Regions from separate parts of the Brotaphodocola sp. genome, predicted to be linked through region 1. Evidence: riboswitches for the same ligand, from Rfam matches in the RefSeq annotation. Region 1 holds a riboswitch; the other holds the start of a gene.
What was found. Region 1 has a riboswitch for cobalamin ahead of AC4EVX_RS03645 (sirohydrochlorin cobaltochelatase). Riboswitches for the same ligand answer to the same signal wherever they lie in the genome.
Positions count from the first base shown of each region.

Region 2: another riboswitch for cobalamin. It lies ahead of AC4EVX_RS10135 (ABC transporter substrate-binding protein); the one in region 1 lies ahead of AC4EVX_RS03645 (sirohydrochlorin cobaltochelatase).

Region 1 covers NZ_CFAHBC010000005.1:74,263-85,912, reverse strand. The annotation lists gene AC4EVX_RS03655 (TRAP transporter substrate-binding protein) at 1-744, shown strand, start outside; gene trpS (tryptophan--tRNA ligase) at 831-1,925, shown strand; cobalamin riboswitch at 1,967-2,190, shown strand; gene AC4EVX_RS03645 (sirohydrochlorin cobaltochelatase) at 2,545-3,576, shown strand; gene AC4EVX_RS03640 (hypothetical protein) at 3,860-4,843, shown strand; gene AC4EVX_RS03635 (ABC transporter substrate-binding protein) at 4,961-6,163, shown strand; gene AC4EVX_RS03630 (FecCD family ABC transporter permease) at 6,276-7,316, shown strand; gene AC4EVX_RS03625 (ABC transporter ATP-binding protein) at 7,511-8,635, shown strand; gene AC4EVX_RS03620 (SseB family protein) at 8,849-9,742, shown strand; gene AC4EVX_RS03615 (patatin-like phospholipase family protein) at 9,860-10,774, shown strand; gene AC4EVX_RS03610 (L,D-transpeptidase family protein) at 11,106-11,650, shown strand, end outside.
Region 2 covers NZ_CFAHBC010000028.1:3,733-15,382, reverse strand. The annotation lists gene AC4EVX_RS10165 (glycoside hydrolase family 2 protein) at 1-501, shown strand, start outside; partial or broken gene AC4EVX_RS10160 (MFS transporter) at 602-865, shown strand; gene AC4EVX_RS10155 (glycoside hydrolase family 3 C-terminal domain-containing protein) at 883-1,752, shown strand; gene AC4EVX_RS10150 (AraC family transcriptional regulator) at 2,324-3,310, shown strand; gene AC4EVX_RS10145 (YitT family protein) at 3,835-4,671, shown strand; gene AC4EVX_RS10140 (LysR family transcriptional regulator) at 4,740-4,922, shown strand; cobalamin riboswitch at 4,969-5,179, shown strand; gene AC4EVX_RS10135 (ABC transporter substrate-binding protein) at 5,476-6,558, shown strand; gene AC4EVX_RS10130 (FecCD family ABC transporter permease) at 6,546-7,622, shown strand; gene AC4EVX_RS10125 (ABC transporter ATP-binding protein) at 7,673-8,419, shown strand; gene lexA (transcriptional repressor LexA) at 8,838-9,458, opposite strand; tRNA gene AC4EVX_RS10115 (tRNA-Leu) at 9,993-10,079, shown strand; tRNA gene AC4EVX_RS10110 (tRNA-Leu) at 10,081-10,164, shown strand; gene AC4EVX_RS10105 (tRNA 2-thiocytidine biosynthesis TtcA family protein) at 10,396-11,145, shown strand; gene AC4EVX_RS10100 (LysR family transcriptional regulator) at 11,432-11,650, opposite strand, start outside.

The DNA of each region.
Region 1 (11,650 bases):
TTCGGCGGAATTGATTTCACCCGTGCCTCCCTCTCTTCGGTCGGAGAATTCATTCCATCCGTAAATGTACTCCAGATGCCATACCTCTACAACAGTGCAGAACATATGTGGAAGGTGCTTGAGAGTGAGATCGGAGACCAGTTCCTTCATAACTTTGAGGGATATGGTCTTGTCGGACTTTCCTGGTATGATGCGGGAGCGCGAAATTTCTATACATCAGAAAAGCCGATTCGGACACCAGAAGATATGGTCGGAATGAAGATTCGAGTGCAGGAATCGGAACTGATGAGCCGGATGGTGGAGCTGATCGGCGCAGAGCCGGTACAGATGGCGTTTGCGAGTGTCTACTCAGCGCTTGAGACCGGAAAGATTGACGGAGCAGAGAACAACTGGCCGTCGTATCAGTCAGAGCGCCACTATGAGGTCGCCAAATATATGACGGTTGATGAGCATGCGCGAGTTCCGGAAGTGCAGATGATCTCGGAGAACACATGGAAGAAGCTGAGTCCCGAGTATCAGGAGATCATCCGTGAGTGTGCGAAGGAGTCCGCACTTTATGAGAGAAAACTCTGGGAGGAGAGAACGAAGCGCTCACGGGAGATTGTCGAAAAAGCTGGTTGTCAGGTGATTGAACTGACTCCGGAGGAAAAGTCTGCATTTCAGGAAAAAATGCTTCCGCTTTACAATGAGTATTGTGGGAAATATATGGATCTGATCGGTAAGATTGTGGAAGTGGGAAAATAAAATAACATTTGATCTTGCGCATATTTTGAGTATAATAAATAAGTAATTAGATTAGAGGAACTTAGAGGAACAAGGAGAAGAAACGAATGGCAAATAAAATTATTTTAACCGGTGACCGTCCGACGGGAAGACTGCATGTTGGACATTATGTGGGTTCTTTAAAGCGTCGTGTGGAGCTTCAGAATTCAGGTGAATTTGATAAGATCTTTATTATGATCGCAGATGCACAGGCGCTGACTGACAATGCGGACAACCCGGCAAAGGTGCGCAATAATATCATGGAGGTTGCACTGGATTATCTATCTGTCGGAATTGACCCGACAAAGTCGAATATTTTTGTTCAGTCCTATGTGACGGAGCTGACAGAGCTGACGTTCTACTATCAGAATCTGGTTACGGTTTCGAGACTTCAGAGAAATCCTACGGTAAAGGCAGAGATTCAGCTTCGCAATTTTGAGACAAGCATTCCGGTTGGATTCTTCTGCTATCCGATCAGCCAGGCGGCAGACATCACCGCATTCAAGGCGACAACAGTTCCGGTTGGTGAGGATCAGATGCCGATGATCGAGCAGACGAAGGAAATCGTTCACAAGTTTAATTCTGTATACGGAGAGACTCTCGTAGATCCGCAGATCCTGCTTCCGAGCAACAAGGCCTGCCTGCGTCTGCCGGGTACCGATGGAAAGGCAAAGATGAGCAAATCCCTTGGCAACTGCATCTATCTGTCTGAGACCGAGGAGGAAGTTCGCAAGAAGATCATGTCAATGTACACCGATCCGAACCACATCCGCGTCGAAGATCCGGGTTGCATCGAGGGCAACACGGTATTTACCTATCTGGATGCATTCTGCAATGACGATCATTTTGCAGAGTATCTTCCGGATTACAAGAACCTTCAGGAACTCAAGGATCACTACCAGAGAGGTGGTCTTGGTGATGTGAAGGTGAAGAAGTTCTTGAACAACGTCATGCAGGAAGAGCTTCGCCCGATCCGTGCGCGCAGAAAAGAGTATGAGAGCCGGATTGAGGATGTTTACGAGATTCTTCGCGAGGGAACCCGTGTGGCAAGAGAGACTGCAAGCCAGACTCTTGCAGAGGTAAAACATGCGATGAAGATCGATTACTTCGAGACTTCGGAGTTCTTGGAGGAGCAGAAGGCAAAATTCTCTGCTGAGAAATAAGGATTGTCTTTTGTGACATTCCGTGATAGGATAGAGCCAATATCTGATTAAGAGTAGCCGGTGCTGTCTGTAAGGGAACTTGCAGACAGGTAAAAGGGAAACAGGTGAAAGACCTGTGCGATCTCGTCACTGTGAGACTGGAGCGAAAAGACCAGAAAGCCACTGATAGAAAATTGGGAAGGCGGTCTTTTGCGTGGGGAATGACTGAACAGATGGATTCCTCAAACAGTTGAGCCAGGAAACCTGCCGGATGCTGGTACAGGAAAGATTTTCCAGATCACGAGGAATTGATCGTACCGACCTGAATGCAGCGTGAGATATACAGACCAGCAAAATGCTGGGCTACATGTACAAGAGAGATAATATCAGAATGAGAAAAGCGATGCGGACAGGTTTCTGACAGATACAGCGGAACATTCGGTTTCGGCTGTCGGTTTGGAAACCGGAATGCAAGCGGATGAGAGAGCTGTTATTTTGTTCAGAATCATTTTTTGTGGGAAACTTTTTCCTGTCTATTTCAAGTTAGTTGGATAGAGAGCAGAGCCTGAGAGAACGAGGACAAGAATCGTTAAATATTCAAAAGGCTCAGGACTTGCAGAAAAAAGGGAGGAAGAAAAGAATGAAACTGAAAAAAATGGCAGCTTTATTTGCAGTAGCAACGACGGTGGCAGTGGTAGCAGGATGCTCAAGCTCATCTAAGGAGACTACGGCAGAGACGACCGAGGCGCAGACGAGTGCGGAGGAGACCACTGCAGAGGAGACGACTGAGGCAGAGACCGCAGAGACCGAGGAAGAAGAGGAAGAGAACTACAATACCGGTGATGCTTCCAAGGATAATCCGAGAAATCAGGATGAGATCGGCGAGGATGAACTGATGGTAGTCAGCTTCGGAACGAGCTACAATGACAACCGTCGCATGACCGTTGGTGCAATCGAGGATGCGATCGAGAAGGCATCTCCGGATTATTCCGTTCGCCGTGCATTTACGAGCCAGATCATCATTGACCATGTAAAATCCCGTGACAACGAGATTATCGACAATGTGACCGAGGCACTTGACCGTGCAGAGAAGAATGGCGTAAAGAGACTTGTGATTCAGCCGACCCATTTGATGAATGGTCTGGAGTACACTGATCTTGTCAATGAGGTTGCAGAGCGTTCTGACGCATTTGAGAAAGTATCCATCGGCGAACCGCTTCTGACGAGCGATGAGGACTTTAAGGCTGTTATGACGGCGATCACCGAGGCAACTGCTGAGTACGATGACGGCGAGACCGCTATCTGCTTCATGGGTCACGGAACCGAGGCTGATTCCAACCAGATTTACGCAAAGATGCAGGATCTGCTGACGGAGTCTGGATATGAGAACTATTTTGTTGGTACTGTGGAGGCAACTCCGAGCCTTGAGGATGTTCTTGCAAAGGTTCAGGCAGGCGAGTACAAGAAAGTTGTTCTTGAGCCTCTGATGATCGTTGCAGGTGATCATGCAAACAACGATATGGCAGGCGATGAGGATGGTTCCTGGAAGAAGACCTTCGAGGATGCCGGTTATGAGGTAACTTGTTTGGTAAGAGGTCTCGGTGAGCTTGAGCCGATCCAGCAGTTGTTCGTACAGCATGCACAGGCAGCCGTTGACAATCTGGCAAAATAAAAAGCGGGTGTCGCAAGATGGCACAAGAGATTACAAAAAATGTGATCGGAAAAAATTAGATTAGAAAAAAGTCAGTCGAAGAAAGACCGGGACCGGGAAAAAACTGGTTATCGGTCTTTTTTCTTCATGGATTCCTGTTGAATTCTTCTTGAATGGATCGCTTCTCTCACATTTCCAATTACAAGACATCGGCAAGAAGAATCGGATATGGCAGTGTTTGCGAGAGTAAGAGAAATTTTAAGGAAAATATAAAAATTGAGAAAAGAAAAATGAGGAGAATATTATGAGAAAGAGATGGATGGCAAAGGCAATTTTGATGTGTGCGACAGCAACCGTGCTTGCAACCGGATGTGCAAAAAATGATACGGCAAACAAGATGGAGCAGACGAGCGGGACAGCGAATGCGGAGAGTGATAGCAGTTTAGAGGAGACGACAGAGGCAACGGCGCAGAGTGAGAACGCAGAAGCTGCGGATGCGGGTGTAGCATCCGGGGATGAAACTGTGGAGGCAAAGGAAGTTGTCGAGGATGGCATGGAGCCGGTATCCGCAGATCAGCTCAAGGAAGGCACTTATGAGGTGACCGTTGATTCGAGTTCGAGCATGTTTAAGGTGACGAAATGTGAACTCACAGTCAAAGATGGAGCGATGCAGGCAGTTATGACGATGAGCGGAAGCGGTTACGGAAAACTTTATCTTGGAAAAGCCGAGGAGGCGGTAAAGGCTGAGGAGAGCGAGATGATTCCGGCAGAGACTGCCGAGGATGGTTCCTGCACATTTACCGTGCCGGTTGAGGCGCTTGATGCGGGAATTGATTGCAGTGCATTCAGCAAGAAAAAAGAGAAATGGTACGACAGAGAGATTGTTTTCCGCGCAGATTCCCTTCCGTCTGAGGCATATGCGGATGGAACGGTTGTGACGGTGGAGAGCCTTGGGCTTGCAGATGGAACTTACACGGTTGAGGTGAGCATGCAGGGCGGATCAGGAAAGGTTTCGGTTGAGTCCCCGACTCATCTGACGGTAAAAGATGGAGTTGCAACTGCAGAGGTGATTTGGAGCAGTCCGAATTACGATTATATGAAGGTAAATGATGTGAAATATGATCGAATCGGTCAGGTCGGAGAGGGAGACAGTTCCATATTTGAAATTCCGATTGCTGAGTTTGATCGCAAGCTGGCAGTGCTCGCCGACACGGTTGCGATGAGCCAGCCTCATGAGATTTCCTATACCCTGACTTTTGATTCTGCCTCCCTGCGACAGGAGAATTAATCAGGACAATCGGGAATGAGAAATTGTATGGACAATCATATAAAAAAGCGAATGAAAAGACGTATGGAAAAGCGTATGGAAAAACGAATAGGAAATTGCAGGGAAAAGGAAAGTTTCATGCAGAGAAGGTTATCGATTTTTCTAATTGTGCTGACGCTGACGATTGGAACGGGAATTGCTCTGACCGGATGTGCAAAGAATGAAGATGCAGGGTCAAAATCGGCGGAGCAGGGAGCAAGATCACAGGAAGGAAGCACAGGAGTTTCTCAGGACTGGGAGACGATGACGCTTCAGGAGACGATGAATCTGCGCTATGCGACTCAGTTTTCAGTGGAGAAATATGAGGGCGGGTATGAAAAAATTGTGATCGGGGATGCAGATACCTATCTTGTTGTGCCGGAACAGGCAGAAATCCCGCAGAATGTACCGGAGAGGGTGACCGTGATCTGCCGTCCGCTCTCGAATATTTATCTGTCGGCGACGTCCGCGATGGATCTTTTTCGCAGTCTGGATGCGATTGATCAGGTGACGCTTTCTGGAACACAGGAGAGTGGATGGTATATTGAGGAGGCAAAGCAGGCGATGGAGTCGGGGGCGATGACTTATGCGGGAAAGTACAGTGCGCCTGATTATGAGCTGATTCTCTCAAAATCCTGTGATTTGGCGATTGAGTCTACGATGATTACCCATTCCCCTGAGGTGAAGGAACAGCTTCAAAAGCTCGGCATTCCGGTACTTGTGGAGCGATCAAGCTATGAGAAGAGCCCTCTCGGACGCATGGAGTGGATCAAACTTTACGGTGTTCTTCTCGGAAAAGAGGAGGAAGCAGAAGCGTGTTTTGAGGAAAAAGCCAAAGAGGTGGAGCAGGTTGTCGCGGAGCAGGCTTCGGGGAAAACGGCGACGTTTTTCTACATCAGCTCAAACGGCTATGCAAATGTCAGAAAACCTGGAGATTATATCTCAGAGATGATCCGGATGGCAGGTGGAATTCCGCTTCCTCAGAATATCGAGGACAATGGAAATGCACTTTCCACGATGAATATGCAGATGGAGGCATTTTATGCAGAGGCAAAAGATGCGGACTATCTAATTTACAACAGCACGATTGATGGGGAACTTGAAAGTCTCTCGGAGCTTCTCGCAAAGAGTAGTCTGCTTTCTGGATTTAAGGCGGTGAAAGAGGGGCATGTGTGGTGCACCGGAAAAAATATGTTTCAGGAGAGTATGGGACTTGGAGATATGATTCTCGATATGCACCGGCTGTTTACGGAGGAAGAACCAGATCCGGCGAAGATGACGTATCTGCATCCGTTGAAGTAAGAATGTAGGCGAGGACAAAGTGAACGTGGAGTGAAAATGTGAATCGATGAGCGTGTGTAACGTCGCCCTTTTTTATAGAGATTAAATAAAAAGTGACAGAGGAGATAACGAGATGAAACATATACAAGCGAGTTATTCATCAGAGGACAAGCAGAAACTTCGGGTGCAGATTTCGTATATCAGTCTGTTGGTGCTTCTGATTTTGCTTGTCTTCTGGAATATCAATGCCGGGAGTGTTCCTCTTTCACTATCGGAGATTCTCGGAATTTTGCTTGGAAATGAGGAAAATGAGGTCGCCTGCCATATTGTTTGGGATATTCGTCTCCCGCGTCTTCTTTCGGCAATGCTTCTCGGCGGAATTCTTTCAGTATCTGGATTTTTGCTTCAGACCTTTTTTGCAAACCCGATTGCCGGACCGTTTGTTCTTGGAATTTCTTCCGGGGCGAAGATGGTTGTCGCCCTTGTAATGATTATCTTTCTTGGAAGAGGAATAGCACTGGGATCGACGGCTCTGATCCTCTCTGCATTTATTGGATCACTGATCTCAATGGGATTTGTTCTCGTATGTTCTGGACGCGTGCGTTCGATGGCGATGCTTGTAGTCTGTGGAGTTATGATTGGATACATCTGCTCTGCAATCACAGATTTTGTCGTGACGTTTGCGGATGATGCAAAGATTGTAAATCTTCACAACTGGTCGATGGGAAGCTTTTCGGGAATCTCGTGGGAAAATGTCAGGGTAATCACTGTTGTGACGGTGCTTGGTATGGCGATGGCAATGTTGCTTGCAAAGCCGATTGGGGCATGTCAGCTCGGAGAGGAATATGCGAGAAGTATGGGTGTTAACATTCGGAGATTTCGTGTGGAGTTGATTTTGCTCTCAAGTATTCTCTCTGCCTGTGTTACAGCATTTGCAGGACCGATTTCCTTTGTCGGGATTGCAGTTCCCCAGCTTGTGCGCCGGATTTTCGGAACGTCGAAACCGCTGTTTGTGATTCCGGGATGTTTCTTTGGTGGAGCAGGATTCTGTTTACTCTGTGATTTGATTGCGCGGACGATCTTTGCGCCGACCGAACTCTCAATCAGTACTGTGACAGCAGTCTTTGGTGCGCCGGTTGTGATCTGGATGATGGTGAAGCGAACCCACAATTAATATGGTTTGGTTGGGAAAATAGTAGATTGAGGTTGTGCCGATGGAGCGAAGCGAAAAAAGCAGAGCACAAGGTGAAAAAGGCGAAGCGAAGAAAAAGCAGAGTGTAAAGAGAAAAGGTGGAGCGTGAAAAGAAAAAATACAACGTAAGAGAAAGATAGGGCAAGATTTAAAAGAGAGCAGAAAGGCAGTTACGCATGGAAAAATCATCGAAGAGTCCAGAAAATAAAATTCAAACCGAACAGATGGCGGTCGGATACGGTTCGCGCCCGTTAATCTCGGAGATTGCGCTTCAGGTTCGAACAGGGCAGATCGTGACACTGATCGGTCCAAACGGGACCGGCAAGTCGACGATCTTAAAGAGCGTGATCGGTCAGCTTCCTCTGCTTGGTGGCGTTGTTTATCTCGACGGAAGAAAGATGAGCATAATGTCCGCGTCGGAGACGGCAAAAAAGATGGCGGTGATGATGACGCAGAAAGTTCGCCCAGAGCAGATGACATGTCGGGATGTCGTTGAGGCAGGGCGCTATCCGTATACCGGAAGATTTGGAATTTTGACGCAGGCAGACCGACAAAAAGTGCTGGAGGCGATGGAGCTTGTCCACGCAAAAGATCTCGCAGACCGGGAATTTGCCAGAATCAGCGACGGACAGCGTCAGCGCGTTCTTCTTGCACGGGCGATTGCGCAGGAGCCGGAAATTCTCGTGCTTGACGAGCCGACGTCCTACCTTGATGTCAGCCACAAACTCGAACTTCTCGCACTCTTAAAAGAACTCGTGAAAAGTCGCGGGATTGCAGTGCTGATGTCTCTTCATGAACTGGATCTTGCAGAGCGAATCTCGGACTATATTGTCTGTGTGGGGCAGGAGCGGATTGAGCGGTGTGGGACGCCCGAGGAGATTTTCACCGATCAGAATATCACGCAGTTGTATCAGATTCAGCGGGGAACGTTCTGCGCGCAGACGGGAACCGTGGAGCTTGAGCGGCCAGAAGGAGACGGGACACCGGAGATTTTTGTAATCGGTGGAGGGGGATCGGCAATTTCGCTGTATCGCCGTTTGCAGAGACAGAATTTACCGTTTTTTGCAGGCGTGATTGCAGAAAATGATGTGGAATATCCGATTGCGCGGGCACTGTCGGCAAATCTCATTTTCTCTCCGGCATTTGAACCGATCGGAGATTCAGAATTTGCACAGGCAGTGGAATGCTTGAAGACCTGCCAGAGAGTATTCTGTACCGTTGAGCGGTTTGGCACGATGAATCACAGAAACCAGGAATTGAAAGATCTGGCGCAGAGTCTTGGAATTTTGGAGGATTTTTGAGGTTTCCGCACGCAGAGACAGATTTTCTGAACGGTAACTTTTTGAAAAAAATGGAATCAGGGCGCCGGACAGAAAGGATTTACAAAGCAAACGAAACCTTGTATAATGAAGCCATGCGTCCATAAAGAAACATACCAAACACATCAGAGTAGAGATTGTGAACGGATAGAGATGTTGTGGATGTGATAAAATATGGAGACAGGGAGATTAGCTATGAGTGACGAGAAGAACGTGGAGATTACAGAAGGAAAAAAAGAGCTTCTGATCAGACTGACAAAAGAAGAGGGGGAATTCTTTATTTTGATGTCTGCTTGTACCAGAGCTCCTTATGTAGAGTGTGATCCGGAAACCTTTGATGATGAGGTTATGATTTATTTTGACGAGCAGAGCGCAAAGGCAAAGACCGAGGAGCTGGCACAGAAGAAGATTCCGACAACGGTGCTGAAACTGGCATCTAAGCAGATGCTTCTGTTCTTTACCACTCTGTATACAATGGGTGTCAATGCTCTTCATCTGAGCTTTAACGGAGAAGAGACGACGATGCAGATTCAGGAGATCGTGAAGAAAAGAGATCAGAAGGAAGCGCCGGATGGCTCTGTATGGGTGGAGAACCCACAGCTTCATCTGACTGCTGTTTATTTTGCACAGGAGCTTCGCAGACCGGCAGAGGAGGATACGAAGGAGCGCCTCAAAGAGCTTCAGGAGGAGATGCTCGCAGACTTCCGCAAGAGCAGTCTGATCTTTGCAATTCAGAAGGATACAAATGCAACTCCGATGATTAAGCTCAAGGACGGCGAGAAATACCAGCCGGTATTTACCGATGTCTTAGAGTTCCGCAAATTCTGTCAGGATGACAGTTTCCGCCCGGTTATTGTGAAGGCAGAACAGCTTCCGAAGGTTCTTGATAAGGATGCAAAGGGTGTTATCTTAAATATGCTGGGAGTAAACCTTCCGCTCCAGATCACCCGTCCGATTCCGGTTATGAATGCTGTTCCGGCAAATGATCCGGCAGTCCTTGCAAAGGCAGCAGCAGATGCGGCAGCTACCGCAATCCGCGAGGCAAATGCCGAGAAGTCTGAGAAGAAGGACGACGAGGAAGAAAAGTAAAATCCGTTATCGTTTGTGCAGGACCAACGCATGAATTGTAACGAAAATCAGGCTCTTTTCACTGGATTCATGCATATTCTTTCATGGGAACAGTTACGTTGATATGGAGGGGTATGCATGAAATGCTGTAAAGGAGTTTTTGAGGGCGGAGGCGTGCGCGGAATCGCTCATGTCGGAGCTGCCTGTGAGATGGAACAGGAAGGCTACCGTTTTGAGTCTGTCGCGGGTTCTTCCGCGGGGGCTGTGGTCGCTGCGCTGATTGCGTCCGGTTATGAGTGCCGAGAACTGAAAAGAGAGATGGAGACACTGAATTACCGAAAGTTTCGTGGGCGGGATATGGTGGATAACTTCGGGACAGTGGGAAAACTGCTGTCCCTTCTCTTTTCTCTCGGCGTGTACAACAATCGGTACCTCGAAAAATGGATGGAGCAGGTACTTTCCGAACGGGGAATTCGGACATTTGGGGATCTTCACCGAAGAGGCAGAAGGCTGATCATTCCGGTCAGCGATCTGTCGATGCGTCGACTTTTGATTTTTCCCGATGATTTGAGTCTCTTGGGTTTGAATCCGGAGACCTTTCCTGTCGCGAGAGCGGTGCTTGCAAGTTCGAGCATCCCGGTTTTTTTTGAGCCGGTCTCTCTGCGGGATGCAAGGGGACGGGAGCATCTGCTTGTGGACGGAGGATTGCTCAGCAATTTTCCGATCTGGGCAATGGAGGCGGAGGAAGATCCGAACTGTCCGACTTTCGGATTTCAGTTTCTTGACTGGAATGAGGAGGCGGGAGCAGACTACTGGCTGGTAAAACGCAACCTGCCCGATTATCTGAGAGCACTCGTCTCGACCTGTATGGAAGCAATCGACAACAGCATGCGCCCGGAGGAGGATCAGAGACAGATTATCTGGATTTCCACGACGACGGGAAGCGGTTCGCGGGAGAAAACGATCCATGCGACCGATTTTGATTTGACGGCAGAGGACTGTGAGGGCTTGTTTGCGAATGGAGTGCAGGCAGTACAGAAGTATTTTGGTTAGTGTACACGGGTAGGCATTTTCTGAACTGAAAATGCCGTATGATGCAGTGGTGGTAGCAGATTTTGCCGATTTGGAATGCGAAGCATCGGCAAAATCTGTTACTGTTTGCGCAAGGCGTAAACGGTAAAGTATTTTGCAAATGATTAAGATATAACATTATAATATCTTATTAAATTTGTAAGATTTCTGTCGATGCTCTTCACTTGACGGGAAAGTTGGAGGACTTTATAATAAGGATAACTGTGCAGGAGAAAATTGGCGGAGATCCCAAAAGACTTCTCAAGACTCAAAGGCTCCAAATTAAGGCACGGTCAGAAAGCAGGTTTTGGATTTGATAAAACGAAGATGGAAGACGAATCTTTGCCGGATCATTTTGACAACGGCGTTTGGGCTGGCGGTGTCGATGACGGCGATGGCGGACGATTCGGCATTTGTTTCAGGCACTTCGGTCAACGGGCTTGGAATCGGCGGTATGACGGTGGAACAGGCAGGAGAGCATATCAGCAGTTTCTACTCCAGCAAATATCAGTTGAAGATAAAAGAGAGAGGCGGAAAGGAAGAGACGATAAACGGAGCTGACATCGGATTTGCGGTGGGACTTCCGGACGGATTTCTTCAGACGATCCTCGATCAGCAGAATGCATCCGGACGCGCATTTGGACCGGATGTGGACAATTCCAATCGAACCGAGATGGCAAATACATTTGATGAGCAGGCACTGACTGACAAGGTGAATGCACTGAATTGTCTGAGCGGAAGCGGGATTGTGACGACGGCGGACGCTTATATTTCCTCTTATCAGGAGGGACAGCCGTTTGAGATCGTTCCCGAGGTAAATGGAAACAACCTTTACCCGGATAAGGTTCTTGAGGCAGT
Region 2 (11,650 bases), on a different contig from region 1:
AGCGTTAAGCTGTTTGTAAATGGAAGTCTCGTTGCGGAGAAGGAAGCCGATAAGGTATTTGTTTTCACGGTATCTCTGAAAGAAGGAAACAACATTCTCGTTGCAGAGGCAGGAAGCATGAAAGATTCGATCTCTCTTGAGAAAGTGGAGAAGGAGCCTGAAATCTACGTACTTCCGGAAGTCAATGAGAGAGCAGAGGGAGTGGCAAACTGGTTCTCAAGCATCGGAGATATGGATCTGAAAGCGCCGATGGAATTCCCGGAGGGCAAATACAGTATTCGTGATACGATGGAGGAACTTGCAAAGTCTCCGGAGGCATTTGAGATCACGGCACATGCAGTCAAGCTGGCAACGAATTTCATTGTGAAACCGGGAGTTGGCATGTGGGATATGATGAAAAAGATGACACCGGAATCAATGGCAGGTCTGGCGAGTGGCACGATGCCGGAGGGATTTCTTGAGAGCTTAAACGCCAAGCTGATCAAAATCGACCGGGTGTAAACGTTGCAGGAATCGAAAGAACCTAAAAATACAAGAGAATCAGGGTTTGCGCCCTGTGTGGGCTCTGACTCGAGAATTGGTCAAGAATAGGAGAAGAAAAATGGCAGGACAGGCAAGGAAAAATGTAAAACCATTTGGTTTTGCAGACAAAGTGGGATATTTCTTTGGAGATTTCGGAAATGATTTCACGTTTATGTTGTCATCGATGTTTATGATGAAGTTCTACACGGATGTAATGGGGGTTTCAGCCGGAATCGTGGGACTTCTGATGATGGCGGCGCGTTTTGTAGATGCAGTGACCGATGTGACAATGGGACAGATTGTAGACCGATCTGCACCGACGAAGGATGGAAAGTTCAAACCCGCGCAGTTACCCGCACAATGACGGAGATGTTTGCGCTCGGCATGTTTGAGAATCCGTACCGCGATCCGAAGCGGGCGGAGAAAGTTATTTATAATCAGACTGACTGGGATCATGCGATGGAGGCACACAGAAAGAGTGTCGTTCTATTGAAAAATGATGGAATTTTGCCACTCACCGCAGAAAAGTGCAATGGAAAAAAAGTGTATGTGGAGTGTTTCCACAAGGACCCGAAAATGGCAGAAAAAGCGACGGAATCCCTCGAAAAACAGGTCGCAGAGAACGCGATGGGCGTGACTCTGACAAACAACGTCGAGGAGGCTGATCTTGCAATCCTTCTGCTTCAGCCGTCATCGGGCGCGTACTTCAGTGCGACACCGGGCTATCTGGAACTGGATCTGTGTGAAGACAAGGAAGTCTGCAACGTCGATGAGGAGGGAAGACCGACCGCAGAGACGCATTTGGAGACGACACTCAGTGGTGTAAAACGGATTGCACAGATCGCAGAGATTCTGCACAGCCACGGTGGAAAGGTGATCGCGAACGTCAACATTACGCTTGCATGGGAAGTTGGAAACGTAGAACCGCACTGTGATGCCTTCCTTGCGGGATTTGATACCTATGTGTCGGCGACTCTCGATGTGATCTTCGGACGTTTTGCACCGACCGGAAAACTGCCGGTGACTCTGCCAAGAGGGGATGAGGTTCTCGCGGTCAATGCAGATGGAGTCTGCATAAGCCCGAACGATGTGCCTGGATACGACAAGGATCAGTATCTTCCGGATGAGTTGAAGGATGAGAACGGAAAAGCCTATGCGTACCGTGATCAGGCGGGAAATTATTATGAGCTGGATTTCGGCTTGAACTATGAAAGCTCGATGGAAGATTGAGAAATAAAAAACAAAACTAAAAATGGAGAAATTTGAAATTTAGAAAAATAAAAAGCGAAAATCGAAATGTGTAAAAAACGGAAATCGATAGGAGCGAAAAAATGCAAAGATGGGGAAGTATCCGAAAAACAGGATATTTCCCCGCTTTTTTGCTGCGAAAAGAAAAAAATGAATAACAGTTTTTTACTTTTTTGAAAAATAAAGAGATTCGATATAATGAGTGTTATTTTGTTTTGAAACGAAGAATGCTATAATAGCAGGCAATGGAGTGTAGAAGCCTGGATTTGCGAAAGAAATACTCGAATCTGCGCGTATTTTGTTTAACGATATTTGAAAAATTGAGTAAAAATGACTCGTTTTTTTAACTAATATTGGAGAAAATTGAGCAAAATATAAAAAAACAGGAAAATCAGGACAGCTATTTGTTAATTAAGAATCTGAACGTTCTCGAAACTTTCTGTTATATTATAAACCGGGGATTATTAAGGGGATAGAAATAAAGTTAAAATTCTGTCAAGGATACCTGTGTTTTAAAAAAACATATACATTTTAAGGAAGTGACGGTTTTTTCATGAACGAACAACAAATAAAAAAGCAGCTGGGAGTGACAGCAGAGGAAAAATCACAGTTGAGAACGATATTTCAGCAGGCAAAAGGAAATGGAGCAGCCGTTATGGATGCAGGACTATTTCTGAAAGACCGTCAGCTGATTACCGCAAGAGCTTATGGAGATGAGGAGCCGATTCCTCTGCATCGCCATAATTATATTGAGATGGTGTACGCAATCCATGGAGGTGTCATTCATCGGATCGATGGAGAAGAACTGATTCAGCATGAGGGCGATCTTCTCATGATGAATCAGTATGTGGAGCATGAAGTGAAACTGGGAAAACCAGGGGATCTGGCATTGTTTTTGATTGTGCGCCCAGAATTCTTTGATATTCCGTTCCAGATGCTTCAGGAACCGAGTGAGATCCGCAATTTCATGGTGAATTTCCTCAGAAAGAACAATCCATCCGCGCAGTACCTTCTGTTCCAGAAGCGGGGACAGACGGATATTCGCAATCTGATGGACAACCTGATCGTTACGACGTATCGGGATGACGGAAATGACAGCATCATCAGCCAGTATACGATGGGATTGATTTTCCTTCATATTCTGGGAAGCTCTGGAAATCTGATTCAGAATTCCTCACAGAATCATAAAGATGTGATCGTGAAAGAAACTTTAAAATATATTGATACACAGTATAAGAATGCGAGTTTGAGCCAGGTCGCAGAGGATTTCCATCAGTCGTTATCCGGACTTAGTAAGATCATTAAGCAGGGAACTGGATGTACATTTCAGGAGCTTTTGATGCGCAAGCGGTTTCAGAAGGCGACGAAATATCTTGTGGAGACAGATCTTCAGGTTGAAGAAGTTGCAGTGAGCGTCGGATATGAGAATGTAAGCTATTTTTACCGACAGTTTAAGAAGCGTTACGGAATGACCCCACGTCAGTATCGGGTGGTTCACAGTCAGAGCTTTGGAAATCGGAAGAGTGAGACGTTTCACTAGGAATTTATGTGGTTCAGATCATTTAACAGATTTGTTTGATTATTTGATAAGTTTAATAAATTGCGTGAGTGTGTGATCGTATGATTTATATGATCGAAAAAAGGCGAGCGAAAGAGAGATGATAGACTCTTTCGTTCGCCTTTTTTTGTTTACTTTATCACTTTAAAGAGACGCTTGATAAAAGTTTTGTTCGTTTTATAAGAATACTTACACTTACAGGAAGATTCTCTCAAGGTTGAAGGTTGATTTTCCTTGCAATGATCATCAGCACTGCGTTTGCGGGACTTGGAGTCTATTCGCTGATCTGCGGTTGATTGTTGGATCATGGAAAAGCAGTTTTTGTCTGTGAATCATGCAGACAGAAACTGCTTTTTTGTGCTATAATGAAATGAGCGCAATAGAAAAATAAGCGCCTGCGTTAGAACGCAGATGTCTGCATCAGCACGAGTTTGCGGTTGTTTGATGGAGTAAGTAGTGTTAACTGTTAACGAGGGGAAAAGTCAGAGAAGGGAATGGGGGTTCACATGGAAAAATTAAAAAATCTTTTGATGGTGCTTGTGGGAAATCTGATTGTCGCGTTTGCGACGGCAGCATTTTTGGAGAGTACAGGATTGATTACGGGGGGAACGACAGGTGTCGGAAAGGTTGTGTATGTCTTTACCTCTCTTCCTGTCTCCGCGACGTATGCGGTTGTGAATGGAGTCTGCTTTTTGCTTGGACTCTGGATTTTGGGAAAGGAATTCGCGGTGACGACACTGTTGTCGACTGTGATTTTTCCGCTAATGTTGCGCGTCTTAGAGATTGTGTTTGACGGAAAAGCATTGACGGATGATCTGGTGCTCTGCGCGGTGTTTGCGGGAATTTTGTATGGCATTGGGATTGGACTTGTGATGCGGGCCCATGCTTCGACGGGTGGTCTTGATATTCCACCATTGATTGTCAACCGGATTTTTGGGGTACCGGTCGGCACAGCGATGATGGGAATCAGCATTCTTGTTGTGGGACTTCAGATTCCGTTTTCCAACATCAATCAGATTTTATACGGCATGATTCAGATTATGGTGATGTCCGTGATTCTGGATAAGGTTCTGATGACAGGAAGCACACAGGTCAAGCTCTGGATCATCAGCCCGAAATACCGACAGATCCAAAAGACTCTGCTCGGAAACGATGTGGGCGTGACGCTGTTTCCGATTGAGACCGGATACACAGGACAGAACCAGAAGGCGATCTTGTGCGCGATCTCTCCGCGTCGTCTGCCAAAGATCAAGCGCCTGATTCGCGAACTCGATCCGGAAGGCTTTGTGCTTGTGGATTCGACGGAGGAGGTACTCGGAAAGGGATTTTCCCTGCCACGATGAGTGTGATGAGGATATTGAAAAGAGAATCAGACCATGTGCAGATCGGGCGAGGATCATAGATAGAGTCTGTGTCGGAATGCCGAAATATCACGAAGGCAGCGGAACAGCTCCTTGTGTCCAAACCGGCGTTTTGCAGTTTCCTCGCAAAGATCGAGGAGAAACTGGGTGCAAAGATCTTTGACAGGAGGACGAGTCCGCTCTCCCTGACACAGGCGGGAGAGCAGGAAGACAGAGCAAATCAGAGTAAATAAAAACCTTTACAAAGAACAAAAAACCTCTTATAATACGGATGAACTGAAATCAAATAGGCGTGACAGTGCCGAAAGGCCTGACAGGGAAGCTGTCCCCAATCATTTGGCAAACAGCGCAGCCCCCGCTACTGTACTGGAGGACGAAGTCTTTTACCACACGTTGAAGAAAAGTCACTGGCAGAAAGATAAAAATGCCGGGAAGACGAAGACGGAGGATGATTCCAAGCCAGGAGACCTGCTGTCATGTGGGATTATCCGCTTTCGGAGGGAAGGTTGGATATGAGACGCTGGAGAAAGGAACAGCGTCTTTTTGATGAGTATTCTTCTCCCCATGCTATGATGTGCGCTTAGAGTTGCCATTTGCACCTGAGATGTTTTGAAAATCAGGGTCAAGGCGATAAAGAGGGCATTTTTTTGTTTCAGATTTTATTTCAGCGAAAAATGCATCAAAGCACTATCTTTTTATCAGTTCAACGATCATCGCTCATGTTTGCTTCCCATATTCCCGTAAGAGAAGTGCGGACATGATGCAGAAGAAAAAGAGGAGAAAAACATGAAAAAGAAACAGGTAGTTGTACAGGCAATGGCGCTTTTTCTCGGAATGGCGTTAGCAACCGGATGTGCTCCAAAGAACGCAGATACGACAAGTGCGCAGGAGACCACAGCAGAATCGTCCGTGGCAGAGGAGAGCAAAGCATCTGAGGCATCTGCGGATCAGAGCGAGGCGGAGAGCAAGGATCAGCAGGATCCGGCAGATTATGGCACAGTTGAGATTCAGAATGGAGAGCGTACCGTTACCTTCACGAAAATGCCGGAGAAGGTACTGTGTGCAAACCTTTATGCTGCCGAGAATATGGTGATGCTTGGACTTGGAGACCGAGTTGTCGGAAGAAATGTATCGACGAGCGCGGCAGATAAACCGCTTCCGGAGCTTGAGGCACAGTTTGAGAAGATTCCGCAGATCGAGAAATCAAATGAGAATGCAGTTGCACTTGGAACGGATCTTGTAATCGGACAGATCAGCGCATTTAAAGATGGTTCCTGGGGAAGCTATGAGCAGTTTGAAAATGAGGGCATCAACTGTCTGACGATCACGGGAACGATCGTGCAGGATGAGACGGTTGAGGATGTATATACGGATATTCGCAATCTTGGAAAGATCTTTAAGGTTGAGGACAAGGCAGAGGAACTCGTGACAGAGATTCAGGATCAGATTGCAGAGGTTGAGACGGCAGTTAAGGACGTTCCGGAGGATACAAAGGTGAAGGCTTTCGTTCTGGACACCTTCAAGGGGAATGAGATCTACACGACCTCAAAAGGTCTTGAGAGCAACTTGATTGAACTTGCAGGTGGAGTCAACTGTACCCGCAACATGGCAGATTCCCGCTGGTTCAACACGAGCGTGGAGACTCTTGTGGAGACGAATCCGGATGTGATTATCATCAACGATTACGGCACTCAGACCGTGGAGGAGAAGCTCGATTTCTTAAAGAGCAATCCGGCTCTGTCTGAAGTTCCGGCAGTAAAAAATGAGAATTACCTGATTATTCCGCTGGTAGAAGTGATGCAGGATGTGCGTGCGGCAAGTGCGTGCAAGAAGTTTGCACAGCACTTCTACCCGGAATGTTTCGAGTAAACGGGAAGCAGGGAAAGAGCGGGAGAGAGTTCCTGCTCTTTCTTCTGCTTCTGGTGGGACTTCTCATCTCTATGGTTGCAACGGTGAGTATTGGTTCGACCGGAATTTCGTTTTCGGAGACAGCCGGAATCATCGTCGATAAGATTTTTGGCGGGAGCGAGAAACTTGCGCAGGGAGTCTACTCTGTTCCACATTTTCAGATTATCTGGAACATCCGTTTGCCGAGAGTAATCTTTGCGGTGGTCTGTGGAGCGGGACTGGCTGTCTGTGGATCTGCGATGCAGGCGATTGTGCTGAACCCGATTGCAGACCCGTATATTCTTGGCATTTCGTCCGGAGCTTCCGCGGGGGCAGCGTGGGCACTTCTGATGCCGTTTCCGCTTTTTGCGGGACAATACCAGACGACAGTGTCTGCATTTCTCGGAGCACTTCTCTCTGCAGGAGTGGTTTATCTGATGGCAAAAAGTGCAGGAGGTGGAAAACTTCAGCCGGTGACACTTCTCTTATCGGGAACGGCAGTCAATGCGGTGATGAGTGCAGTGACGAGTTTTCTGATTTTCCTTGCAAAGAGTCCGGAGAGCATCGCTTCGGTCTATAACTGGCAGATGGGAAGCATTGCGTCTGCACAGTGGAAGAGCCTTGCGCTTCCGACGGTGTGCGTGATTGCGGGAAGTATAATCTGTACGATAGCCGGAAGGCAGTTTAACATGATGATGATGGGCGATGATGATGCGATGGCGATGGGAATGAGGGTGCGGTTGTTCCGAAATTCCGTCTTTATTCTCTGTTCGGTGATGGTCGCATCACTTGTCTCCGTGACGGGTATCATTGGATTTGTGGGACTCGTTGTGCCTCACACGGTGCGTTTCCTTGCCGGGACGAGTGACAACCGGATTGTACTGCCATTTTCTGCTCTTTTTGGAGGAATCTATCTTGCGTGGGCGGATGCGCTTGCGAGAGGAGGATTTGGAGTCGCGGAACTTCCACTTGGAATCATCACAGCCTTTGTCGGAGCACCGTTTTTCCTGTTTCTGATGATTCGAAGCAGATATGGTGGACATTAAAGGTTGCGAAAAGTAAGGCAGTAAGGATAGGAAAGGATTTTTCTTAAAGTATGAAAATTCAATATCAGGATATCCATGTCCGGCTTGGTGGAAAAGAAATCTTAAAGGGAGTTGATCTGGAAAATCGGGAGGGCTGTCTGACCGGGATCATCGGACCGAACGGATGCGGAAAATCAACCTTGATTAAGACGACGTTTGGGATCACGACACCGTCCCAGGGAGAGATTCTTGTGGATGGAAAGCCGGTTTCTTCCTATAAGCCGAAGCAGCTGGCATCGATGATCGGCTATGTCGGTCAGGATATGGCGAGTGTCTTTGATTTTACGGTGCAGGAAGTCGTCGCAATGGGACTATATGCGCGAGCTGACCATTCTCGTCCGGACAGAGAGGTCATGGAGCTGGCGATGGAGGAACTTGGGATCTTGCACTTGAGGGATCGCAGTATCCTTTCGCTGTCTGGAGGAGAGCGGAAGATGGCATTTATCGCGCGAGCGGTTGTGCAGGGAGCGGACACGTTGATTTTGGACGAGCCGACGAACCATTTAGATATTCGTCACCAGCTCTTTCTTCTTGATTATCTGAAGGCGTGTAAGAAGACGGTACTGATTGTGATTCATGATCTGCGTCTGGCAACGCATTATTGCGATTATATTTTTCTGATGAATGAGGGAAAAGTGATTGCGCAGGGAACACCGATCGAGGCGCTTAATCGTCCGAGAGTTAAGCAGGTCTTTGATATCGAGGGAGAAGCGTATCAGAACGAAAACGGGGAAAAAGACTTTGCTATGTTTTTATAACGATACACATTGTGGAAGATGCAAAAAAACTTTTTCAAAAAAAATCAAACTTTGTGCACACTTTTTTGATGGCTCATGCTATTATAATAGACGTAACCCCCCAATACAAAATATAGTTTTTTGCAACATCCCATAAGAAACGAAATACCTTCTCCTTAAAACAGTCGGTCCCCCAACCGGCTGTTTTTCTTTGTATGATAGGAAATTATGATAGGAAATTGCGTTCTATCGTACAAAAACGCTCCGCGAGGGTGCAAAGCGCCAGTGGCGCTTGTTATGAAAAATCCCATGTTTTAGGCGTGCGAGTTTCCATTTCGATGCCTTCAGACATGGGATTTTTCGTACATGTTAGATTCGCTGGTTTCGATTCGCAAATGTGTTCTGCCAGGTTTAACGGAATCTGGTTAAGATCTCGAGATCAAGACATTCTTCGGAACAGTCCAACTACTTTTCCGAGAATCTGAACATCTGAGACGATGATCGGTTCCATCGTGTCATTCTCCGGTTGCAGGCGATAGTGACCGTTCTCGCGGTAGAAGCGCTTGACTGTCGCAGAGTCGTCAAGCAGTGCGACAACGATGTCTCCATTCTCGGCAATATTCATCTGTTGAACGATGACCTGATCACCATTGAAAATACCGGCATTGATCATGCTCTCGCCTTTGACACGCAGAATGAAGACTTCTCCGCCTGCTGGAAGATACTCGGAAGGGATCGGAAAATATTCTTCGATATTCTGCTCGGCGAGAATCGGCTGTCCGGCAGCGACGGTTCCAATGATCGGAACCTGAACAGCTTCACGGCGCTGAGTGGAAAACTGGTTGTCAAGAACCTCGATTGCACGTGGTTTTGTAGGGTCACGTCTGATGTATCCGTTTCGCTCAAGCGTCTCCAAGTGAGAGTGAACGGAAGAGGTTGATTTCAAATGAACGGCTTCGCAGATTTCGCGAACTGCTGGTGGGTATCCTTTTTTGAGAATGCACGCCTTGATATAATCAAGAATTTCCTGTTGTTTCTGAGAGATTTTTTTTCTGGCCATCTGTCCGCCCTCCTGTTTTGCCTGCATATTTCAGCAGGATATTTATGTTTTTTCTGAAAATTTATTTTCAAATGTTTGTAAATTTATCTTATCATATGTTTCTGATAAAAGCAAACCTTTGTTCGTTTTTTTGACCATCTTGTTAACGAACGAATGTTCGAAAACATATTTTTTTGCATGATAGAGAATTGCGTCCTATCATACAAAAAATGCTCCGGAGGGATGTGCACTTGGCATTTACCCTCACTTTACTGCTGTTTGTAGGAGTTGATCAGCCATGAAATATGCTTGCCATCCAAATAATCCAAATACTCCTTGTTGGCTTTCTCACTCATCAGAATCAACAGTGGGCGCCCGCCTTGGCAGAATCCTCCCAGAGCAGAGTTCCACGGGTATCCACAACAATCTCATACCCTTCTTTTTCAAAATATCTTGCTTTCATTACACCTGTAAAAATCAAAATTAAAAAATTTTATTTTTTTTGAAAAAACACTTGCATTTTGGAAACACTTGTAGTAGAATACATACCTGTGAGCGGAAGTGCTGGAATTGGCAGACAGGCTAGACTAAGGATCTAGTGGCAGCAATGTCGTGTGGGTTCAAGTCCCATCTTCCGCACCATGCAGAAGTGGCGGAATTGGCAGACGCGCACGGTTCAGGTCCGTGTGGTAGCAATACCTTGAGGGTTCGACTCCCTTCTTCTGCATTTTTTATAAAGCGATTTCGTGATTTTGCGAAGTCGCTTTTTTGTTTCATAGGAAATTGCGTTCTATGAAACAAAAAATGCACCGACTGCAGTGGATTGACAACGAATTCCTGAAGAAAAATTAGAACCTATCCTCGAATGTTTGAAGGCAAAACAGAGAAGTCGGGGCATCGCGCCACTTTATGAAAATTACGATATAATATGAAAATATGAAATCCGAAGGTACTTTTTATGCAATTACAGCGACTTTTGAGTCTGGTGCGCCAGGCAGTTGATACTTATGATATGATTCAGGACGGAGACCACATCGCAATCGGCATCTCAGGTGGAAAAGACAGCCTGACTTTGCTCTATGCCCTGCACGGTCTTCAAAAATTCTATCCCCGCAAATTTTCCCTCTCCGCAATCACCGTCGACATGGGAATTGATACGATGAATCTTGAACCGATCCGAAAACTCTGTGAAGACTTTGGTATTCCCTACTCCGTCGTCTCCACCCAGATCGGCAAGATCCTCTTCGATATCCGAAAAGAGTCCAATCCCTGCTCACTCTGCGCCAAAATGCGAAAGGGCGCATTAAACGATGAGGCACTGCGACTCGGCTGTAACAAGATCGCCTATGCTCATCATCAGGATGATCTGATCGAGACTGCCATGATGTCTCTGATCTACGAGGGACGATTCTATGCTTTCCCACCAGTCACTCATCTTGAGAAGACGAATCTCACGGTCATCCGCCCGCTGATGCTCGTCAAAGAAGGGGATGTCAGGGGTTTCCGCAATCTCATGCAGCTTCCTGTCTGCAAGAATCCCTGTCCAGCCGACGGTCACACGCGCAGAGAGTATGTCAAACAGCTTCTGATCGGCATCGACCACGAAAACCGCGGTGCAAAAAAGCGCATCTTTCATGCGATCGTAAATGGAAATATCCCGGACTGGACTTCTACACAGAAAAAAGACGACGAAGAATCACAAAAATAAACATCTATGCTATCCATCCCACACCTAAAGGCGTGAGCTTTTCGCGCATTCATTGTAAAAAAGTAAGATCCCTGTTTCCAGTCGATGTAGGCGACGGACTTTTGCAGCTCGTTGATGGATTAGAGCAGGGCTTCTCTCTTCTCGGCAGTAGCAAGGAAAAGAAAAACTGGTAAAATAAAAGTATTCAATAAAAGAACGGTTGATCACTCTGGTCAGCCGTTCTTTTATTGTTTTATAGGAAACTAGAGATTATGCCATCGGAATTCTGGAAAAAGTTCCGGGTTATTTACGTCATGAGAGGTTGTTTGGCGTCATTGGTCAGCATATCGAGAAACAGCTGTACCTGCGGAAGTTTGGCATAGAGGTGCTTGTAAAGCACATAGGTACTGCGAAGAAACGGAGATCCATCTTCCATATAGAGATCCTCGGTGTAACCGTCGAAATCATTCAGACAAATTTTGGGCAAGATACACCAGCCAAGACCGTACCTTGCCATCTCCTTGCA